3 regions of the Marinobacter sp. B-21 genome follow, and region 2 is predicted to be linked to each of the others. Evidence: predicted binding sites of a transcription regulator. Region 2 holds the regulator's gene; each other region holds the start of a gene.
What was found. The regulator FliA, encoded in region 2, starts transcription of late flagellar genes. The targets are predictions, from matches to a motif close to CTAAAGTTTNNNNNNNNNNNGCCGNTAA.
Positions count from the first base shown of each region.

Region 1: the regulator FliA is predicted to act here: its motif matches at 1,926-1,953, upstream of AC13C0_RS17725 (methyl-accepting chemotaxis protein).
Region 3: the regulator FliA is predicted to act here: its motif matches at 4,405-4,432, upstream of AC13C0_RS12530 (flagellin N-terminal helical domain-containing protein).

Region 1 covers NZ_JBSXNZ010000087.1:54,728-61,226, reverse strand. Annotated here, with positions in the region: gene AC13C0_RS17735 (hypothetical protein) at 1-151, opposite strand, end outside; gene AC13C0_RS17730 (GNAT family N-acetyltransferase) at 325-1,845, opposite strand; gene AC13C0_RS17725 (methyl-accepting chemotaxis protein) at 2,037-3,923, shown strand; gene recQ (DNA helicase RecQ) at 3,979-5,847, opposite strand; gene AC13C0_RS17715 (lysophospholipid acyltransferase family protein) at 6,068-6,499, shown strand, end outside.
Region 2 covers NZ_JBSXNZ010000088.1:324,879-331,377, reverse strand. Annotated here, with positions in the region: gene flhA (flagellar biosynthesis protein FlhA) at 1-2,160, shown strand, start outside; gene flhF (flagellar biosynthesis GTPase FlhF) at 2,221-3,513, shown strand; gene AC13C0_RS19640 (MinD/ParA family protein) at 3,601-4,413, shown strand; gene AC13C0_RS19635 (RNA polymerase sigma factor FliA) at 4,446-5,189, shown strand; gene cheY (chemotaxis response regulator CheY) at 5,352-5,735, shown strand; gene AC13C0_RS19625 (protein phosphatase CheZ) at 5,756-6,499, shown strand, end outside.
Region 3 covers NZ_JBSXNZ010000079.1:13,915-20,413, forward strand. Annotated here, with positions in the region: gene fliS (flagellar export chaperone FliS) at 1-97, opposite strand, end outside; gene fliD (flagellar filament capping protein FliD) at 134-2,122, opposite strand; gene AC13C0_RS12525 (flagellar protein FlaG) at 2,391-2,825, opposite strand; gene AC13C0_RS12530 (flagellin N-terminal helical domain-containing protein) at 2,895-4,316, opposite strand; gene AC13C0_RS12535 (flagellin N-terminal helical domain-containing protein) at 4,796-6,499, shown strand, end outside.

The DNA of each region.
Region 1 (6,499 bases), on a different contig from region 2:
CCAGGGTATCGCCCGGGTTGAATACCCTGTCGGTTTTTATAACACACCCGTAGCCGTCCAGTTCATACAGGGAGGCTTCGACAAGTTCCTTTTTGAAAAGGCCCTGCCTGACTTTGAAATGGGCGACAAGATCCGGCAATGCTTCATTCATGAATTCAGGTTCTCTGGTGATTTCCGTATCCACAGCAACCTACCTCATTGGGAGACAGGTTGGATATTGATTAAACAATAGACACTGACTTTTGGTTTTGCAACGCCATCAGTGCCATACGATGGCCCCCTAAGGCAGTTTTTCAACAGCCTGGCCTGGCTGCCCGGGCCAAATCACTTGTTTTTCTGTTCGTACATATCAACACGGCGGTCTTTCAGATTGGTAACGGATCCCTCGTTACGCACCAGCATCAGCTTTTCCAGATCCATGTCAGAGAACATGATCATCTCGGTATTCGGCGTTGTCTCCGCCATCACCGCATCGTGGGGGAAGGCAAAGTCAGACGGCGAGAATACGGAGGACTGGGCATACTGGACGTCCAGGTTCTCAACTTTCGGCAGGTTACCGACGCTGCCGGTGATGACGACATAACACTCGTTTTCGATTGCCCGGGCCTGGGCACAGTGACGAACGCGCAGATAACCGTTCTTGGTATCCGTCCAGAAGGGCACGAGGATAATGTCCACATCCTGGGCGGCTGCCATACGGCCAAGCTCCGGAAACTCGATGTCGTAGCAGATCATGATGGCGACCCGGCCGGCGTCGGTTTCGAACACCTTGAACTCGTTGCCACCCTCGATGACCCAGTCACGGCGCTCGTGGGGCGTGATGTGGATCTTGCGCTGCTCGTCTACCCGGCCATCACGGTGGCACAGGTATGAGACGTTGTACACCCGGTCGTTTTCAATCAGCGGCATGGAGCCGGTGATGATGTTTATGTTGTAACTCACTGCCATTTCCGACATTTCTTCCCGGAACTGCTGGGTAAACCCGGCCAGGAAACGAATGGCCCGGGTCTGGTCCATCTGGTCAGTCAGGCCCATCAGCGGCGCGTTAAAAAATTCCGGGAACAGGGCGAAGTCGCTCTTGTAATCAGACAGCGCGTCAACGAAGTACTCAACCTGTTTCAGCACTTCCTCCACGGAGGTAAATTCACGCATCTGCCACTGAACGGCGCCCAGGCGAACCTGGGTCTTTTTAACGTTCAGAATCGACGAGGGCGGGGTATACAGAATATTCCGCCACTCCAGCAGCGTGGCGTAGCCGAGGGATTTTTCGTCCTCCGGCAGGTATTTGTGCATCAGCCGGGTAACCTGGAAATCGTTCGAGAGCTGAAAGCTCAGGATCGGATCGTAGATTTCCTTGCGGTCCACCCGCTGAATGTATTCTTCCGGTGAGTATTGCTCGGCGTACTTGAAATAGTTCGGGATACGCCCGCCTGCGAGAATCGCCCGCAGGTTCATGGAACGGCAGAGCTCTTTGCGGGCTTCGTAGAGCCGACGGCCCAGGCGATAACCGCGGTATTCCGGGTGAATGAACACATCCAGCCCGTACAGCGAATCGCCATTAGCGTTATGCCAGATTTTTTCGTTTCGGAGGATCAGGTCGTCGTAGGTGTGGGGGTTACTGAACCGTTCGTACTTCACGAGTACAGTCAGCGCTACCGCCACCAGTTGCCCGCTTTCCTCAATACAGATCTGCCCATCCGGGAACTGTTCTACCAGTGCCTTAATGGTTTCCTTGGGCCAGGCGCCCCCGATGTCATCGTAGACCCGGTCCATCAGTTGCTGAAGCTGGCCATAGTCCTCAAGCTTCAGATTCCGGAGGTTAAGATGCAGTTCTTCATGGGCCATTCAGTTCGGCTCCCGTTTAATTTGAAAAAAAGGACAAAGGGCTGGAACCCGTCAATACTGTGAAAGTTTATCAGAAGCCGTTAAAGACTTCGCATGGTGGGCCGAAACAAGATTTAACGGATATAAATTTCTGCCGGGTGTAGTATCCGGCGCTTTTCCAAACCCCCACCTTTTTGACCGAGGAAGTGAATGTGCAACTGACTTTCGAACAGAAGCTCCTGACGGCTTTCGGTGTTTTGCTGCTGCTGGTCATGGCAGCGTTCACGCTCTCAGGCGATGTACGACTGCAGAGCACCACGGAAACCTATGTCGACGCATTGATCGACGACACGGTAAAGCAGAGTACGTCGAGTATTGCCGAGTGGCTCAATACCCGCCTGACGATGACCGAAGCCACGGCAAAAGCGCTGGAAAGTGTTCAGGATGATGATCAGGCCCGGCTTGTTCTGCAGATGATCAGGAGCGGTGGCGGGTTCAGGGATGCTTACGTGGGCCGGACAGACGGCTACATGCTTATGCAAACGCCTGAAGCCGACGCGACCCTGCCGGCGGATTTCGATCCAAGGCAGCGGCCCTGGTTTAAGAAAGCCGTGAGTCTTGGCAGAGCTTCTTTTACCAAGCCATACCAGGACGCGGGAACCGGCGACATGATCATTTCAACGCTCGCGCCGGTTAAACGTGGAGAGTATGAAGGCGTGGCCGGTGCGGATATTGGCCTGGGAGCGATCGCCAAAACGCTGTCTACGGTTACCCTGGCAGACACCGGCTACGCTGCGGTGATCAACGAACAGGGCACGGTTCTGTTCCATCCCCGCCAGGAACTGGTCGGCCAAAATATCAGTGGATTGATTGGTGGCAAACCGGACCTGGGCGGCAATGCCGTTGTTTATGAGAATGACGAAGGCACCTGGAACGCCAGCTTCCACCCCATCAGTGAAGCCCGGGGCGTGAACTGGTACCTGGGTACCTTTGTCAATGACGACAAGATCAATGCGCCGGTACAGAGTGCCCGGATGACAGGCCTGGTCATGGCTGCTATTGGCCTGATCGTCTCTCTGGTCGTTCTGCACCTTGGTATCAAGGTTCTTATGGCTCCGGTTCGCCGCCTGAATAATGCCATGGCGGATATCGGCAGCGGCGATGCGGACCTGACCCAGCGTCTGGACGACAGTGCCAAAGACGAGTTTGGCCAGTTAGCGAAAAGCTTTAACCGGTTCGTTGAGAACATCCAGACCGTGGTCCGGGATGTTCAGAAGGGCAGTGCCGAGCTTGGCGGCAATGTCAGGTCTCTGAGAGACACTGCCAGCGCCAGCCGCGCCAGCGTTGACAGCCAACAGGCCGAGATTGATATGGTGGCAACCGCAATCAATGAAATGTCCGCTGCGGCCGGAGAAATAGCCCGGAACGCCCAACAGACCGCAGATGCCGCAAACACAGCTGACAGTGACAGCCGTGCGTCGCTGGAGACAGTCGCGGCCTCCCGGGACGCCGTTCAGAAGCTGTCGAAAGAAATTAACGCCGCTGCGGAGGTGATCGATACCCTTGGCAAGGATGTGAGCTCCATCACCACGGTGCTGGACGTGATTCAGGGCATTGCTGCGCAAACCAACCTGCTGGCCCTGAACGCAGCCATTGAGGCGGCTCGGGCCGGTGAGGCAGGGCGCGGTTTTGCGGTGGTTGCCGATGAAGTTCGTAACCTGGCCCAGCGCACCCAGACCAGCACCGAGGAAATCAGTAACATGATCGAGCGCCTGCAGAAGGGTGCCAATGATGCCGTGGAGGTCATGAAGGCATCAACTGCGGTTTCCAACGTCAGTATGGAAAAAGCCCAGGACGCAATGGAGGCACTGAATCGAATTGCCGAGGCCATTACTTCCATCAGCCAGATGACGTCCCAGATCGCCACCGCCTCTGAGCAGCAGACCTCGGTGACGGAAGAGCTGAACTCCTCGGTCACCCGTATTGCTGACCAGGGCCAGGAAGCCGCTGCCGCTGCCAGTGAGAACGATGTTTACAGCGGCCAGATTGAGAGCATTGGAACAACGCTGAATAAGAACGTGTCCCGCTTCCGGGTCTGACTGAATGGTGCACTACCGGGTGAGGAAGAAGGGCTTTAAAGCCGAGGCCTGAAACTCAGGCCTGATCCAGACCTGCGATTGTTTCCAGGAAAATCTCGCCGTATTTCCCGAGCTTTGCGGCACCGACACCACTGACTTCCGCAAGTTCTTCGAGCGTGCGTGGTTTGCGCTCGAGCATGCCGAGCAGGGTGGTGTCGTGGAAGATCACATAGGGAGGCACGCCCTGCCTGTCCGCGAGGGCCTTGCGGCAGGCTCGCAGGGCTTCCCAGCCGGCCTGGTCGGTGATCTGGTCTTTTATCGGTGCACTGGCACGGCTACCTGCGGAGCGGCTTGAGGTCTTTTTAACCACCGGGTCTTTACGCAATTCGATGGCCTGCTTACCCTTCAGCAAGGGCCGGCACTGTTCAGTTAGCTGCAACGCGCCGTAGCCGTCCGGATCTGCCCGCAGGTAACCGTTTGCCACCAACTGCCTGAATACCGATTTCCATTCGTTAACACTGAGCTCGGTTCCGATCCCATAGGTCGATACCTGATGGTGCCCGGATTGCAGGATGCGCTCGTTTTCAGAGCCTCGCAGTACGTCGATGAGATAGGTCACACCAAACCGCTGGCCAGTGCGGAATACGCAGGACAGCGCCTTCTGCACGGCAACGGTTCCGTCCCAGGTTTCCGGGGGATTCAGGCAGGTATCGCAGTTACCGCAAGGTTCATCAAGCTGGTCGCCGAAGTAGCGGAGAAGCACCTGCCGGCGGCAACTGGTGACCTCGCAAAGGCCCAGCATGGCGTCCAGCTTCTGGCGTTCTACCCGCTTGAACTGGTCGTTGCCTTGGGAACCCTCAAGCATCTGCCGCAACTTGATCACATCCTGCAGGCCGTAGACCATCCAGGCGGTGGAGGGCTTGCCGTCGCGTCCGGCCCGGCCGGTTTCCTGGTAATAAGCCTCCAGGCTTTTCGGCAGGTCCAGGTGGGCTACAAAGCGTACGTCGGGTTTGTCAATGCCCATGCCAAAGGCAATGGTGGCGACAATAATGACACCGTCTTCCCGCAGGAACCGTTCCTGGTGATGGGCCCGCTGCTCACCTGAAAGCCCGGCGTGGTAGGGCAGAGCGGTGTAGCCTTTCTGGGCGAGGGTTTTTGCCGTGGCATCCACCTTGTTGCGGGAAAGGCAGTAGACGATGCCGCAGTCCCCTTCGTGTTCTGCTTTAATAAAATCCAGTAACTGTTTGTTGGCGTTCGTCTTTGGTGCGATACGATATTGAATATTCGGGCGATCGAAACCACTGACGAAGTGCTTTGCCGTGGTGAGCGACAGCCGTTCTGCAATCTCCCTGCGGGTGCGCTCATCGGCGGTTGCTGTCAGCGCGATCCGTGGTATGCCGGGAAAAGCCTCCGCCAGCAGGCTCAGCTGCAGGTAATCGGAGCGGAAATCGTGGCCCCACTGGGAAACACAGTGGGCTTCGTCAATGGCAAACAGGGCGATGGAGGCATTGTGCAGCAGCTCGATGGTGCGTGGCTGAATCAGCCGTTCCGGGGCGCAGTAAAGCAGATCCAGTTCGCCGGTCATCAGCGCGTATTCGGTGGCGCGGGCCTGCTCGAAATCCATGGTGGAGTTGAGGAATGCGGCTTTTACGCCCAATTCCTTCAGGGCCGCGACCTGGTCCTGCATCAGTGCGATCAGCGGCGAGATGACGATGGCCGTTCCCGACCGTACCAGGGCCGGCACCTGATAGCACAGGGATTTACCGCCCCCGGTAGGCATCAGTACCAGCGCATCCCGGCCTTCCGAAACTTCCCGGATAATGTCACCCTGCAGCGGCCGGAAGGTTTCATAACCAAAGACTTCGTGCAGAACCTGTTCCGGATCCCGGCCTGAGGAGGTGGGGCGCTCGGTGGAAAGCTGTTCGAAGTTCTGATCAAGATACATAGGGTAACCGGTTAAGCCGGCAAGGAGCCGGTGTTTGGGTGCAGGTAAAATGCCCTGTTCGGCGCGCGGTGGCCAATGATACCAGAATAACCCTGGCGATTGGCCAGCAAACCAGGTGTCCGGATGGAGGCAAAGTAGCGGAAGAAACGCTACAATACCGCGCTTTTGAACCACCGGTTCACGCCATACTGTGACAGACACTGATAATAACAGGGCTTCCATGCAGGAATTTGATGCCATCCGTCCCTATTCGGACGAAGAAACCGGCGCTGCGATTAACCGCCTGGTCAACGATCAGGAATTTCTGGATATGGTCGGTCGCTTCAAGTCACCGACACTTGCCCGCTGGGCACCTGCCATATTGCGGGTGTTTACCCGTCGCTGGCTGGCCAGCCATTTCGGATATTACAGTCGAATCGACGACTTGCAGGCAGGGCTCTCCAGCTACGTCGGTGAACTGGTGGACAACACCACCACACGGGTGACCACCAGCGGTCTGGAAAATCTCAGCAAACACAGCGCCCACCTATTCATTTCAAACCACCGGGACATTGTATTTGACCCGATGGTGGTGAACTATCTGTTGTTCCAGAATGGTTTCCGCACCACACGGATCGCCATTGGCGACAACCTGTTGGCAAACCCGGTATTT
Region 2 (6,499 bases):
AATAACGTCAAAACCCTGACGCGGGGCAATCTGGGCGTACCCGTCATGTTGATGGGGTTGCTGGGCATGATGATTCTTCCCATGCCCGCCTTCCTGCTGGACGTGTTCTTTACCTTTAACATCACCCTGTCGATCGTCATCCTGCTGGTGTGTGTCTATGCCCTCCGGCCCATGGAGTTCGCCTCTTTCCCGACTGTGCTGCTTGTGGCGACGCTGCTGCGCCTGGCTTTGAATGTGGCGTCTACCCGGATCGTGCTGCTGAACGGCCACGAGGGGGGGGATGCCGCGGGTAAGGTTATCGAGTCCTTTGGTGCGGTGCTGATAGGCGGCAACTACGCCGTTGGGCTGGTGGTCTTTGCGATCCTGATGATCATCAACTTCCTGGTGGTGACCAAGGGCGCCGGCCGGGTTTCCGAGGTAAGTGCCCGGTTTACGCTGGATGCCATGCCAGGCAAGCAGATGGCGATCGACGCCGACCTGAACGCCGGTCTGATCAACCAGGATGATGCCAAGCATCGCCGGGCAGAGATTGCCCAGGAAGCCGACTTCTACGGCTCCATGGACGGTGCTTCCAAGTTCGTGAAGGGCGATGCCGTTGCCGGCCTGCTGATTCTGGCCATTAATATTATTGGCGGGGTCGCCATTGGTATGCTCCAGCATGGCCTGGATTTCGGCCTGGCCATGGAGCGCTATGCGCTGCTGACCATCGGTGATGGTCTGGTGGCGCAGATCCCGTCGCTGCTGCTGTCTACCTCCGCCGCCATCATGGTTACCCGGGTTACTTCCAGCCAGGACATGGGCGGGCAGATTTTGCAGCAGATGTTCAGCGCGCCCAAGGCACTCTCAATTGCCGCAGCCATCCTGATCATTCTTGGCCTGATTCCCGGTATGCCCCATGTGGCCTTCCTGGGGCTGGGTACCCTGGCCGGCGGTGCCGCCTGGTATATCTGGAAACATCAGCGCCAGACGATAGAAGAAGAGGGCGTATTCCCGGGACGGAGTGGGGCCGGGGGCGCGCCTCGACCGGCTGGCCGCGATCTTCCGCCGGGCGGTGACGCCGGCTCCGACCAGGGTCGTCAACTGCCGGCGCCGGGCGAAACCAAAGAGTTGGGCTGGGACGATGTGGCCACTGTGGACATCGTGGGCCTGGAGGTGGGGTATCGGCTTATTCCGCTGGTGGACAAGTCCCAGGGTGGCCAACTGCTCAGCCGCATCAAGGGCGTGCGAAAAAAGCTGTCCCAGGATCTGGGCTTTCTGATGCCTTCGGTTCACATTCGCGACAATCTCGATCTGATGCCCAACGTCTACCGCATCACGCTGATGGGTGTGACCATCGCCGAGGCTGAGATTCACCCCGACCGGGAGTTGGCTATCGATCCGGGTCAGGTATTCGGAAAAATTGAAGGCATTGAGGGCAAGGACCCGGCCTTCGGCCTGGATGCCAGCTGGATCGAACCGGACCGCAAGGATCAGGCCCAGACTCTCGGCTATACGGTTGTGGACGCCAGCACGGTCGTGGCTACTCACCTGAATCAGGTGCTGCAGAAGCACGCCCATGAATTGTTGGGCCACGAGGAAGTTCAGCAGTGGCTGGACCAGTTGGAGAAGATTTCACCGAAACTCGCCGAGGAGCTGGTACCGACCACCGTTTCCATCAGTCTGCTTCTCAAGGTGCTGCAAAACCTGCTCCGGGAAGAAGTGCCGATCCGGGACATGCGCTCCATTGCCGAGGCTATCGTCAATGTCCATCCGAAGAGCCAGGATCCAAAGTTGCTGACTACCGTTGCCCGTCAGTCGTTGCGGCGGATGATCGTGCAGAGCATCTGCGGCAATGAGGCGGAGATACCGGTGATTACCCTGGATCCGGATCTGGAACAGTTATTGCTAAAATCTTTTCAGCAGAGTCAACAATCCGGCGGACAGGAAGACATTGGCCTGGTCCTGGAGCCGAATATGGTTGAAAAGCTCCAGCGCTCCCTTCAGGAGAGCGTCCAGCGGCAGGAAATGCTGGGTAAGCCAGCCATTTTGCTGGTTTCCGGGCCCCTGCGGCCGGTACTGGCGAAATTCGCCAGCTACGGGGTAGAGCGTTTGCATGTGCTCTCGTACCAGGAAATACCGGATAACAAACAGATCACGATCGTGGCGTCCGTTGGCCAGTAACGGCGCGGATGACAGAGCGGACGGCGCCGGCACGGCGTTGCCGGTGGAGGAAGAGGCATCATGAAAGTAAAACGGTTTTTTGCCAGGACCATGGCAGAGGCGCTGAAACAGGTCAGTGAACAGATGGGGCCAGACGCCGTAATTCTTTCAAACCGCCGGGTAGACGGCGGCGTCGAAATAGTGACGGCGCTGGACTACGACGAAAACATGGCGCGTCAGCGATTGGGTGACCAGGCGCAGGAAGCCACTAACGGCTCCCGCCTGGCTGAAATGCAGGCGGACCAGCACCGTCGTCTTGAGGACGAACTCGGCCGGTCCCGGGATCGAATCCGAGAGGTCCGGGAAAAGCGGGCCGCCCAGGGGGGCGGTTATGCCGGTACGTCGTTCCCGGCGGTTCAGGAGGTGGTGGGTTCCGGATTTGATGATCAGGATCCGGCTCCGGTCCGGTCCGGGGAGGCCTATTCCGATGAACTGGCACAGATGCGTGCGGAGATCCGTTCCCTGAAGGACCTGATGCAGGGCGGTAAGCCTGAGCCTGAGGTGCCGGCAGCCAATGCGGTTCAGCAGAGACTGGCCGAGCGGCTTCAGGAGTTCGGTCTCGGTAGCGGTCTGGCGGGGTCAATTTCTCGCCGCCACAAGGCCGGGCGACTGGAGGATGGCTGGAAGCAATCCCTCAAAATGCTGTGCACCGGCGTACGGACTTCCCGCATAGAATGGCTGGATCAGGGCGGGGTCTTTGCCCTGGTGGGGCCCACCGGTTCCGGAAAAACCACCACCATCGGCAAGCTGGCGGCGCGGTATGTGCTCAGGCATGGTGCCGATTCCGTGGCCCTGGTCACCACTGACCGCTACCGGGTGGCGGCCCACGAGCAGTTGTTTGTCTTCGGTCGCATCCTGAATGTTCCGGTGCGAGTCGTCGACGAGAGCCACGGTCTGGATGATATTCTGGACGAGCTGTCAGACCGTCATCTGGTACTGATCGACACTGCCGGGCTGACCAGTGCGGACAAAGGCTATCAGGAACAGCTGGCCGAACTGGCGCGCAGCCATCACAATGTCAAGACGCATCTGGTGGTCTCGGCCACCAGTCAGCCGCGCATCATGAAATCCGTCTGGCATTGCTATAAGATGGCAAATCTTGCGGGCTGCGTGATGACCAAGATCGACGAGGCCCTGACACTTGGCGAGTCTCTCGGCTTTGTGATGGAAACCGGTTTGCCGGTGGCCTACTACACTGACGGGCAAAAGATTCCCGAAGACCTGCACCACGCGGAAGCGGTTCCGCTGGTGCGGCTGGCCGTGGACCGGCTTAAAACTCTCCAGAAACAGCAGGCGGTCGCAGAAGGAGCCTGAGAGAGCGGGCGCTGAGAGCGGACAGACTGACAGCGAGCGTCCGAAAAGACAGCACCCGGCTAAACGTGGCGAGAGACAAAAAACAGTATGAGCAAAGCACAACCGGTACAGGTGATTGCAGTTTCCGGCGGAAAAGGTGGAGTCGGCAAGAGTAACGTGTCGGTTAACCTCGGGATTGCCCTGGCACAGAAAGGCCGGAGAGTCGTGCTTCTTGATGCCGACCTCGGGCTGGCCAATATCGATGTACTGCTCGGTATTACCGCCAACCGGAACCTTCAGGATGTGCTGGCGGGCGACTGTGACCTCAAGGACGTTCTGGTCGATGGCCCCGGTGGCATCAAGATTGTACCGGCGTCCTCCGGTACCCAGCGAATGACCCAGCTCAGCCCCATGGAGCATGCCGGGCTGATCAACGCGTTCAGCGAACTCGGTGACCAGATTGATGTGCTGATCGTAGACACCGCCGCGGGCATTTCCGAATCAGTGGTGAGCTTTCTGAGAGCCTCCCAGGAGCTGCTCCTGGTGGTGTGCGACGAGCCCACCTCCATCACCGACTGCTACGCCCTGATCAAACTCATGAACCGTGATTACGGCACCAACCGTTTCCGCATTCTTGCCAATCAGGTGAGAAATGAGCAGGAAGGCCGGCACCTGTTTGAAAAACTGACCCGGGTCACCGAGCGCTTCCTGGATGTGGCACTACAATATGTCGGCATGGTGCCTTACGATGAAGCCGTGAAAAAAGCGGTTCAGCGGCAGCGGGCAGTGCTGGATGTCTATCCCAGGGCGAAAGCTTCCCTGGCGATCAAGGCGCTGGCGGAAAAAGTTGATAACTGGCCGCTGCCTTCCTCTCCCCGTGGGCATCTGGAATTCTTTGTGGAGCGGCTCGTCGAAGTCTGAATCGGATCCAGTCAAACAAAAAAACCGGATACATGACATTGGCGAAAAACCTCGGAATCTATAACCAGTCAGGCGCGCAGAAGCCTTCCCAGCTCGTTGAGGAGCACGCGCCTCTGGTCAAGAAAATTGCCCTTCATCTGATGGCCCGGCTACCAGCCTCTGTGCAGCTTGACGACCTGATGCAGGCCGGAATGATCGGCCTGCTCGAGGCGGCTCAACGCTACAGCGCCACCAGGGGCGCAACCTTCGAGACCTACGCAGGCATCCGGATTCGCGGTGCCATGGTGGATGAGATCCGCAAGGGCGACTGGGTTCCCCGTTCTGTGCACCGTAATACCCGCCGCATTTCCCAGGCCATCAAGGCCGTTGAAGATCGTCTCGGCCGGGAAGCCCAGGATCTGGAAGTGGCTGAAGAACTGGGCATGGGGCTGGCCGAGTACCATTCCTACCTCTCCGACTCCAACAGCGGCCGACTTTTTAGTCTCGATGAGCTCAATGAATCCGGCGAGCTGCCGATAGAACAGACAGAGCCACGGGATAATCCGCTCGAAGGACTCTCGTCCGACGCGTTCCGCCGCAGTCTTGCTGAGGCTATAGAGGAACTGCCGGAGCGGGAAAAACTGGTGCTGAGCCTGTATTACCAGGACGAGCTGAACCTCAAGGAAATCGGCGCGGTGCTCGGCGTCAGTGAAAGCCGGGTCAGCCAGATTCACAGCCAGGCGGCCTTGCGCCTTCGCGGACGGTTATCGGACTGGCGCCAGGATACGGGCAACTGATCACCGCCTTTGTGTGTCTGCAGCGGAGCAGTCTGTAGTTTTTGGTAACCGATGCTTTACAACCGAAGCAAAGATCAGACAATAAGCGGTTAAAACAGCGGCCTGCTAGACTTCGAGCCGAAAGGTCAAACGAATTCCGGGTGTTACTAACTGGAGGTCCCATTGGACAAGAACATGAAAATTCTCATTGTGGATGACTTTTCCACAATGCGACGGATCATCAAGAACCTGCTGCGCGATCTTGGCTTCACCAATACCGATGAAGCCGATGACGGCAACACGGCGCTGCCGATGCTCAAAAGCGGAAAGTATGATTTTCTGGTAACCGACTGGAATATGCCGGGCATGTCCGGTTTCGATCTGCTCAAGGCCGTCAGGGCTGACGAGAACCTGAAAACCCTGCCGGTGCTGATGGTAACCGCAGAGGCCAAGCGGGACCAGATTGTTGCCGCTGCCCAGGCAGGCGTGAATGGCTATGTTGTCAAGCCGTTTACTGCTGCGGTGCTCAAGGAAAAGATTGAGAAAATCTTTGAAAGAATCCAGTAACCAGAGGTCGGATGGCTCTCATGAGCGATAGCAAAAAGAACCATCGGGGCCTCGAACCAGAGGTGACGGAAAAGCTCCAGCGTCAGGCAACCGAACTGGCTGAAAGCGTCAATGCCGGCGAATATGCCAAAGCCATGACCCTGATCAATGAACTCAGCGAAGTCAGGGATCAGAGTCTGTACCGGGAGGTCGGGCGACTGACCCGAAGCCTGCACGAAGCGATCCGGAACTTTCAGATAGATCCCCGTAACGCTGAACAACAGGAAGCGCTGTCAAAAATGACAGATGCCTCTGACCGTCTCGAATACGTGGTGCATATGACCGGTGAAGCGGCCAACCGGACCATGGATCTGGTCGAGGCAACCATGCCGGTAGCCAACGCACTGAGAGACGAGGCGGCAGCCTTGCGGGACGAGTGGCAACGTTTGCGCCGCAGGGAGATGCAGCCGGCAGAATTTCGCCAGTTGTATGGCCGGATCGACAAGTTCTTCGCTGGCATGGCCACGGACGCGGACACCATGTACAACAATCTCTCGGAAATACTGCTGGCCCAGGATTTCCAGGATCTCACCGGGCAGGTCATCCAGAAAGTCACCACGCTGGTGAAAGAGGTTGAGGAACAGATGCTCAGTCTGGTGGTGATGGCCAGTCATGTTGATCAGCTGACGGGCACCGTGCACCAGATTGATGACCAGGAAGAATCTGCGGAAAAGGGCGTCGGGCCCCAGATCAAGGCCGATGAGCGTGAAGATGTAGTCTCGGGA
Region 3 (6,499 bases), on a different contig from region 2:
GAGCTCCGTTATAAAGCAGCTGGATAAGCTTGTGCGGATCCGCATCGGTGATGCTGGTTTGGGTGTTTACTCGCTGGTATGCCTGTAAACCGTTCATGCTAGACCTCTTTGTTCGCTAACCGGACCGGGCCGGTCAGTTGTTGTTCCGGTTGTTTTGGGGCGCAAGCGCCGCGAGTTGCTGAGTTACGTAATCCTGGGTGCTGTTGAGCTGGGAAATCAATGAATCAGCAGCGGTGAACTGGCTGACCAACCGTTCACGATAAGCCGCGATTCGCTCTTCAAGACGTGCCTGGTTTTGCTGAATCTGCTCCAGGTCCCGGTTCAGACTCTCCGTGCGGGATTCAATCGCACCATCCGCACCAACGAAACTTGTTACCAGATCAACCGTACGCTCGGCCACACCTTCAACAAAGGTAATGGAACCTCGACTGCCAGTCTGATCTCCAAGTATACGGACCTGCAGTCCGGAAGCACCGCCGTTGCCGTTCCCAAGGAACAGGACCTGCCCATCGCCCTCGGCAGTCCGGCCATCAATAGTGCCAGCCACATCAACACCCGTCGTGCCGGTGGCAACGGACAATCCGTAAGCAGATCCGTCCTCAGCCGAAGCTATGCTCACATTCGACTCACTGCCGTAGTCTGAAGACGTAAATGTCAGCTCACCGCCACTACCAACGCCAACCTGGACCCCGGAGCCCGACGCATTCAAGGCGTTGTTAGAATTCAACTGAGCCTGGATCTCATCCGCAAGCTCTTGGGCTGAATTGTACGTTTGCTGGGTAAGCTGCACACTCACTGACGTTTCGCCATTGACCTGAAACGTCAGCTCGTCATTGCCGGCGCCGATGGTAACCGGCGCCGCAAAGGCCGCCCCCGATAGCGAGCCCTGCGTCGCTGCCTGAGTAATATTGATATCGTACTGGCCGGGCTCAGTGTTCAATCCGCTGCGCACAAACTCGACCTGGCTGTCTGTCGTGCGCCCCTGCTCTGCAAACAGAGCGGTAACATCATCCGGATTATTCTTGAGCTGCTCCTCAAATTTCGCCCGGTCAAACTCAAGGCCACCAGTCTCAAAGTTGGTGGTAATGCCCACATCCGCCAGACTGCGAACGCTGGAGTTTTCCAGACCCGGCACAACGCGGGTCAACACCTGGCGCAACTGGTTCTGAATCGTCCGCACGGTGCTATCGCCCGTAAGCAGACTGCCCACGCCCGCCTCGGAATTAAAACCGGCAAGACTATCGATCGTGGATTGGAGGCCGTTGAATTTGTCAACAAAGCCCTGAACCCGGTCCGCAACCGCACCGAAATCCTGCTGAACCTTGATAATGGAAGAGCCTGTGGCGGCAATATCAAACGTCAACCCATCAATCACGTTCTCAAAGCTATTGGTGGAGCGGGTAACCTCAACACCGTTGATTTCCATAACCGCATCTGAAGCGGCAATGGTTTCGCGCAGACCGGAATCCACATCCATTCCGGTATTGAAGGCAAAGCGCGACAACCCCAGGTTATCGGTATCGGTTCCAACCGTGTCACCCGATACAGAAATACTGACGGCATTGGCGGTACCAGTCTCATCCGCGGAAAGAACCAGTTGGAAACCGTTGCCGGTATCAATCACACCCGCCGACACGCCGGCGTCGGCATCATTGATGGCATTCGCCAGCCCCTGAAGCGTGTCGTTGCTGCTATCAATGGTGATGTTCGTGGTTTTGTCGCCAACATTCAGAGTCATCGCCCCCTGCCCGACGCTGGTTGCATCGCGGTCGGCAAACACATCACGGGAAGCCAGCGCCTGCGCACCGGCAAGGCTGGTCACCTCCACGCTGTAGGTGCCCCGGCTAGCCTTGGTGCTATCCACGGACACGGCAATGTCTTCATTGGAGGAATTCGCCGAAAAGGCCTTGAGATTGTCCGGGGCACTGAGCTGGCGCATGGGCAAACGCAATTCGGTAACGGCGCTACGCAGCTTTCCATAGGCGGAAATCAGAGCCTGGGTCTGTTCCGTTTTTTGAGTCAGCCGGTTTTCGGTAGGCGCGCGCTCTGCCTGCACCAGTTGATCAACCAGATCCGAATTCAGAACGCCTGAACCAAGACCCAACGATGATATGTTTGCCATGCTCATGCCTCCTCAAGGGGGCGAAACTCGATACTGACCAGTTTATCGGCAAAAGGCGGCAAAACTTTGCCTTTTTCTCACGCCGATTTGTAACACCGCGTAACAATCGGCGCCATTCGGGGTCAGAAGGAGTGGCCCGGGGTCAGAAGAAAGCCTTCTTCTGACCCCATTTTCAAACTCGCACCCAAAACGAAAACACCGCCAAACCCTAAAAGGTAAGGCGGTGCTGAAATACCGTCGTCCATATCAGCGCAAAAGCGGCAAGCCCTCACACCTTGATGTTAAACAACGTCAGCGGCTCATCCTGCTGCAAGTTTTCTGCCAACCTCAATGCCACTTCGTCCGGAATCTGGCGAATCACTTCCCGGGTTTGCTGATCGACCACCCTTACTACGGTCTGCCCGAGCTCATTATCCACCTCAAACTGCAGATCCCGCTGCACGTTCTGAACAAAATCGTTCAGTTGACTGACCGCCTCGTCCAGTTCCTCACGCTGGGCCTCATTGCGCGCCTGAAGCTTCTCAGCTTTCGACGCCTCTGAAGTTGCCTGGGGGCTCTGAACCTGACTGGCAGCGGCAGACGAAACAGCAAGGTCGGAGGCATTCCTGCCTTCGGCCTGAGATGACGAAATTGCCCGAGCCGGTGCTTGCTCACTGGTACGAACCAGCTTCAGATCCGGGCTGTTCAGGTTAACGTCATTCATAGCTCACCTCGCTATCCTCAAACGGCGTCAAGCCGGAACCCGAAGGTTCCGGCCGTTACCGCTAGCCCCTTACTGCAGGAGGGACAGAACCTGCTGCGGACGGGCGTTGGCCTGCGCCAGTACGGAGATACCAGCCTGCTGCAGTACCTGGGACTTGGAGAGCTTCGCTGTTTCCGCGGCGAAGTCGGCGTCCAGGATACGGCTATTGGACGCGCTCAGGTTCTCCGACGCTGAGGCAATGTTAGAAATTGTAGACTCAAACCGGTTTTGAATCGCACCCAAATCTGCCCGAGTAGAGTTTATTGTTGCCAATGCCGCATCGGCGGAACGAATTGCTGCGTTGGCACCTGCCTCGTTAGAGATATCGACTGCTCCCAGTGCAGTCCCAGTCGCCGCAATAGTCAGAGGAGCAGCGAAATCAGTACCGTCAAAGCCAGTGGTAAAGGCAAGATCGCCGCTAACATTGTCAGGAGCTTTGTAGCTGAGTTCAAGCGATCCACCCACTGCTGTCCCTGCCGCGGTGATGCCATAATCCGACACAGTTGAGGCGGTTGCGCCTGAAGTGAATGTCGCGGTAATGTTGCGACCATCATCTGCCACCAAGTCTACACCGCTTCCTGTATCGACCGCGCGAACACCCGTCACTGAAGATTGCGCGTTAATTGCCTCTAACGCGTTGGCAACGTTTGTATCACCATCTCGTGCGTTAGCAATCGTGATATCGGTACCGTTGATGTTGAGAGTATCATTTCCTACTGCCGTAGCATCCACCGAGACAGCCTGCCCAGCCACCTTTGTTTCACCAGCTGTGGCAGTGAGACCGTCAATACCAGCGTCGTTGAAAGCTGCAGCCAATTCTTTGGCGTCGTCCGCCACACTACCGAGCTGAACAGTATTAGTACCAACAGTGACGACTTTGGTTGATGCTGCATCATCTGCATTGTTAATGGCTTGAGTACTTTCAAAGCCACGATACTGACCCAGAGCAGAACTCTTCGCGCTTGCAATCTGTTCAATACTAATTGTCTGCCCGACGTTCGCACCCACTTGAAACGCTTGAGATTTGAACGAACCATCTAGCAACTTAATACCGTTGAAGTCAGTTTCACTCGCTACTCGATCAACCTCGGCAGTCAACTGTTCGACTTCTGCCTGAAGCGCGGCACGGTCAGAATCGGAGTTGGTCGCGTTAGCAGACTGAACAGACAGGTCACGAATCCGCTGCAAGTTGTTGGTAATTTGATCGAGAGCACCTTCAGCTGTTTGCGCCAGCGAGATGCCGTCGTTGGCATTACGCTGGGCAACTCCCAAGCCGGAAATCTGCGACTGAAATCGCGTAGAAATTGCCAAACCGGCCGCGTCATCTTTAGCGGAGTTGATTCTCAAGCCGGAAGACAGACGCTCCAACGCTTGGTCATTCAATTTTTGACTGTTGCCTAGCTGATTCTGAGCAGACAATGAAGCAACGTTAGTGTTAATACCGAGAGCCATAATGCTTCTCCTTTGACTTATGTCGTTCTTTCATGGAAAAGGTCTGGCGCCCGTTTTTTGGTTTGGGAGCGCCGCCCTGTTGCTTTACTTAACGGCGCCAACTGTTCTTCCTTTAGAAAAACTTGCCAGGATTTTGTAAAGGAATGTTAAATAGCAAAGAGAAAGTACCAGGACATTGATTTTACTGGCTTTTATAAAAACGGTTTTTTCAGCAGAAATAGTCGAACCCTCCCCTTAATCGCTCACAAAAGCGGCAATCTTCTTCCTCGCTACGCCGACGAAAACCCGGCAACTCGCCCAGACCCTGCCCTAAAGAAAAGAAAAGTATTCTTTATTTTCAAAATCTTAAGAAACAAAAAAAGAAACTGGCACGCCCTTCGCTTTCATTCCTGCAAACGGCAATTTAACGAATTTTCGCCGGCATACTGCCCAATTCTTTTGCAGCGTGTTTCCGGCATCTCTGAGCAGGGAGAATTGATATGCCTCAGGTTATTAACACCAACATTGCGTCGCTGAATGCCCAGCGTAATTTGAATGCCTCGCAGGGGCAGGCCAACGTCGCTCTTGAGCGTCTTTCATCAGGACTACGCATTAACTCTGCAAAAGATGATGCCGCCGGCCTCGCAATTTCCGAGCGCTTCCAGTCACAAATCACCGGCTTGAATATGGCCCAGCGGAATGCCAACGACGGCATTTCGCTGGCCCAAACCGCTGAAGGAGCAATGGATGAGATTACGAACAACCTTCAGCGAATCCGGGAACTGGCTGTTCAATCCGCCAACGCTACAAACAGCACCTCAGACCGGAAGGCACTGAACCAAGAAGTGCAACAGCGAGTTGCAGAGATTAATCGAATCGCTTCTCAAACCTCTTTTAACGGCCTGAAGGTTCTCGACGGAACCTTTGCAACACAAACATTTCAAGTTGGCGCAAACACTGGCGAAACAATCGCAGTCAGTGGGCTGGATTCCAGAGGAAGTCAAATCGGTGCAGTTGTAAAACAAACTGAACGTTTGGGCCTGACAGTGGTATCTGACCCAGAGTCAGGCTTAACCAAGACGAACGCATCCGGGTTTAACTTCGCCGATGGCTCTCTTGATATCACTGGCTCGGTTACACTGAACGGCGTGAATATTGACTTGGCAGGCACCTATAACAACTTAGCAGGTCTTGCCTCCAGCCTCGATGGAATCTTGCAAGATCCGTCGACAGCCACACCCTCAATTACCGCACAAGAAGACCTGGATGCGATATCAGGCCTTTCGGTCGCAGCGGAGGGCGATCAATTGGTGTTCTCCAGCGATCGAGAGAACCCAATTGATGCGACCGTTGAGCTCGCTAGTGACTCTGTTACGGCGACTTCAGCCAACAATACTACCGGTGCCACACTCGACACCACGGGCACTGCCGCTCTAACGATAGGTAGCGTTGCCAATTATATTTTTGGATCTGGTAATGCGACGGGCTCTATTACATTAGGCTCGCCAAGTGAGACCGTTGAATTTGACTTGACCGGCGTAACTGACCAAGCCAGCTTTATTGCGGCTGTCGACGAGCAGCTTGCAGATGCCGGATACGGCAATCTCACCGCATCAGTTGATGGTTCAAACGACCTCATACTGACCTTAGGGGGAACAGGAACTCTTGCTGTCGCTTCTGCCACCTTCGACGATGGCGGAATTCCGGCCAGAAACTTTAACCAAGAGCTGGAAATTCAGGGTCTGCAGGGAACCTCTCTCCAGGAAGCATTTGAAAGCGGGCAAACCTACGATTTCGAGGTCGAAATAAACGGTGAGGTATTCCGGCTTGAAGATATGGCTTCACTCAATGACATTGTCAGTCAAATAAACGCAAAAACAGTGGACACAGGTATTCAGGCAAACCTGGACTCTCAGAATGACGATATAATCTTCTCCTCCCAATTCGGAGAAGCCTTTGACATCAGCATCAGGGGCGACCTCAATGCGGACGGCGTTTTCGATGGCACTGAAGACTCGAACGATCAGGTGACTGCCACGATAGAAGATGATACGAAAAACATGAACACTGTAGACATCTCAACGCCTGAGGGCGCAGAGTTGGCAATGATTTCGGTGGACTACGCCATCGATAGCATCAACGGCTTCCGCGCCGAACTCGGCGCCGTCCAAAACCGCTTCGAATCAACCATCGCAAACCTGGCA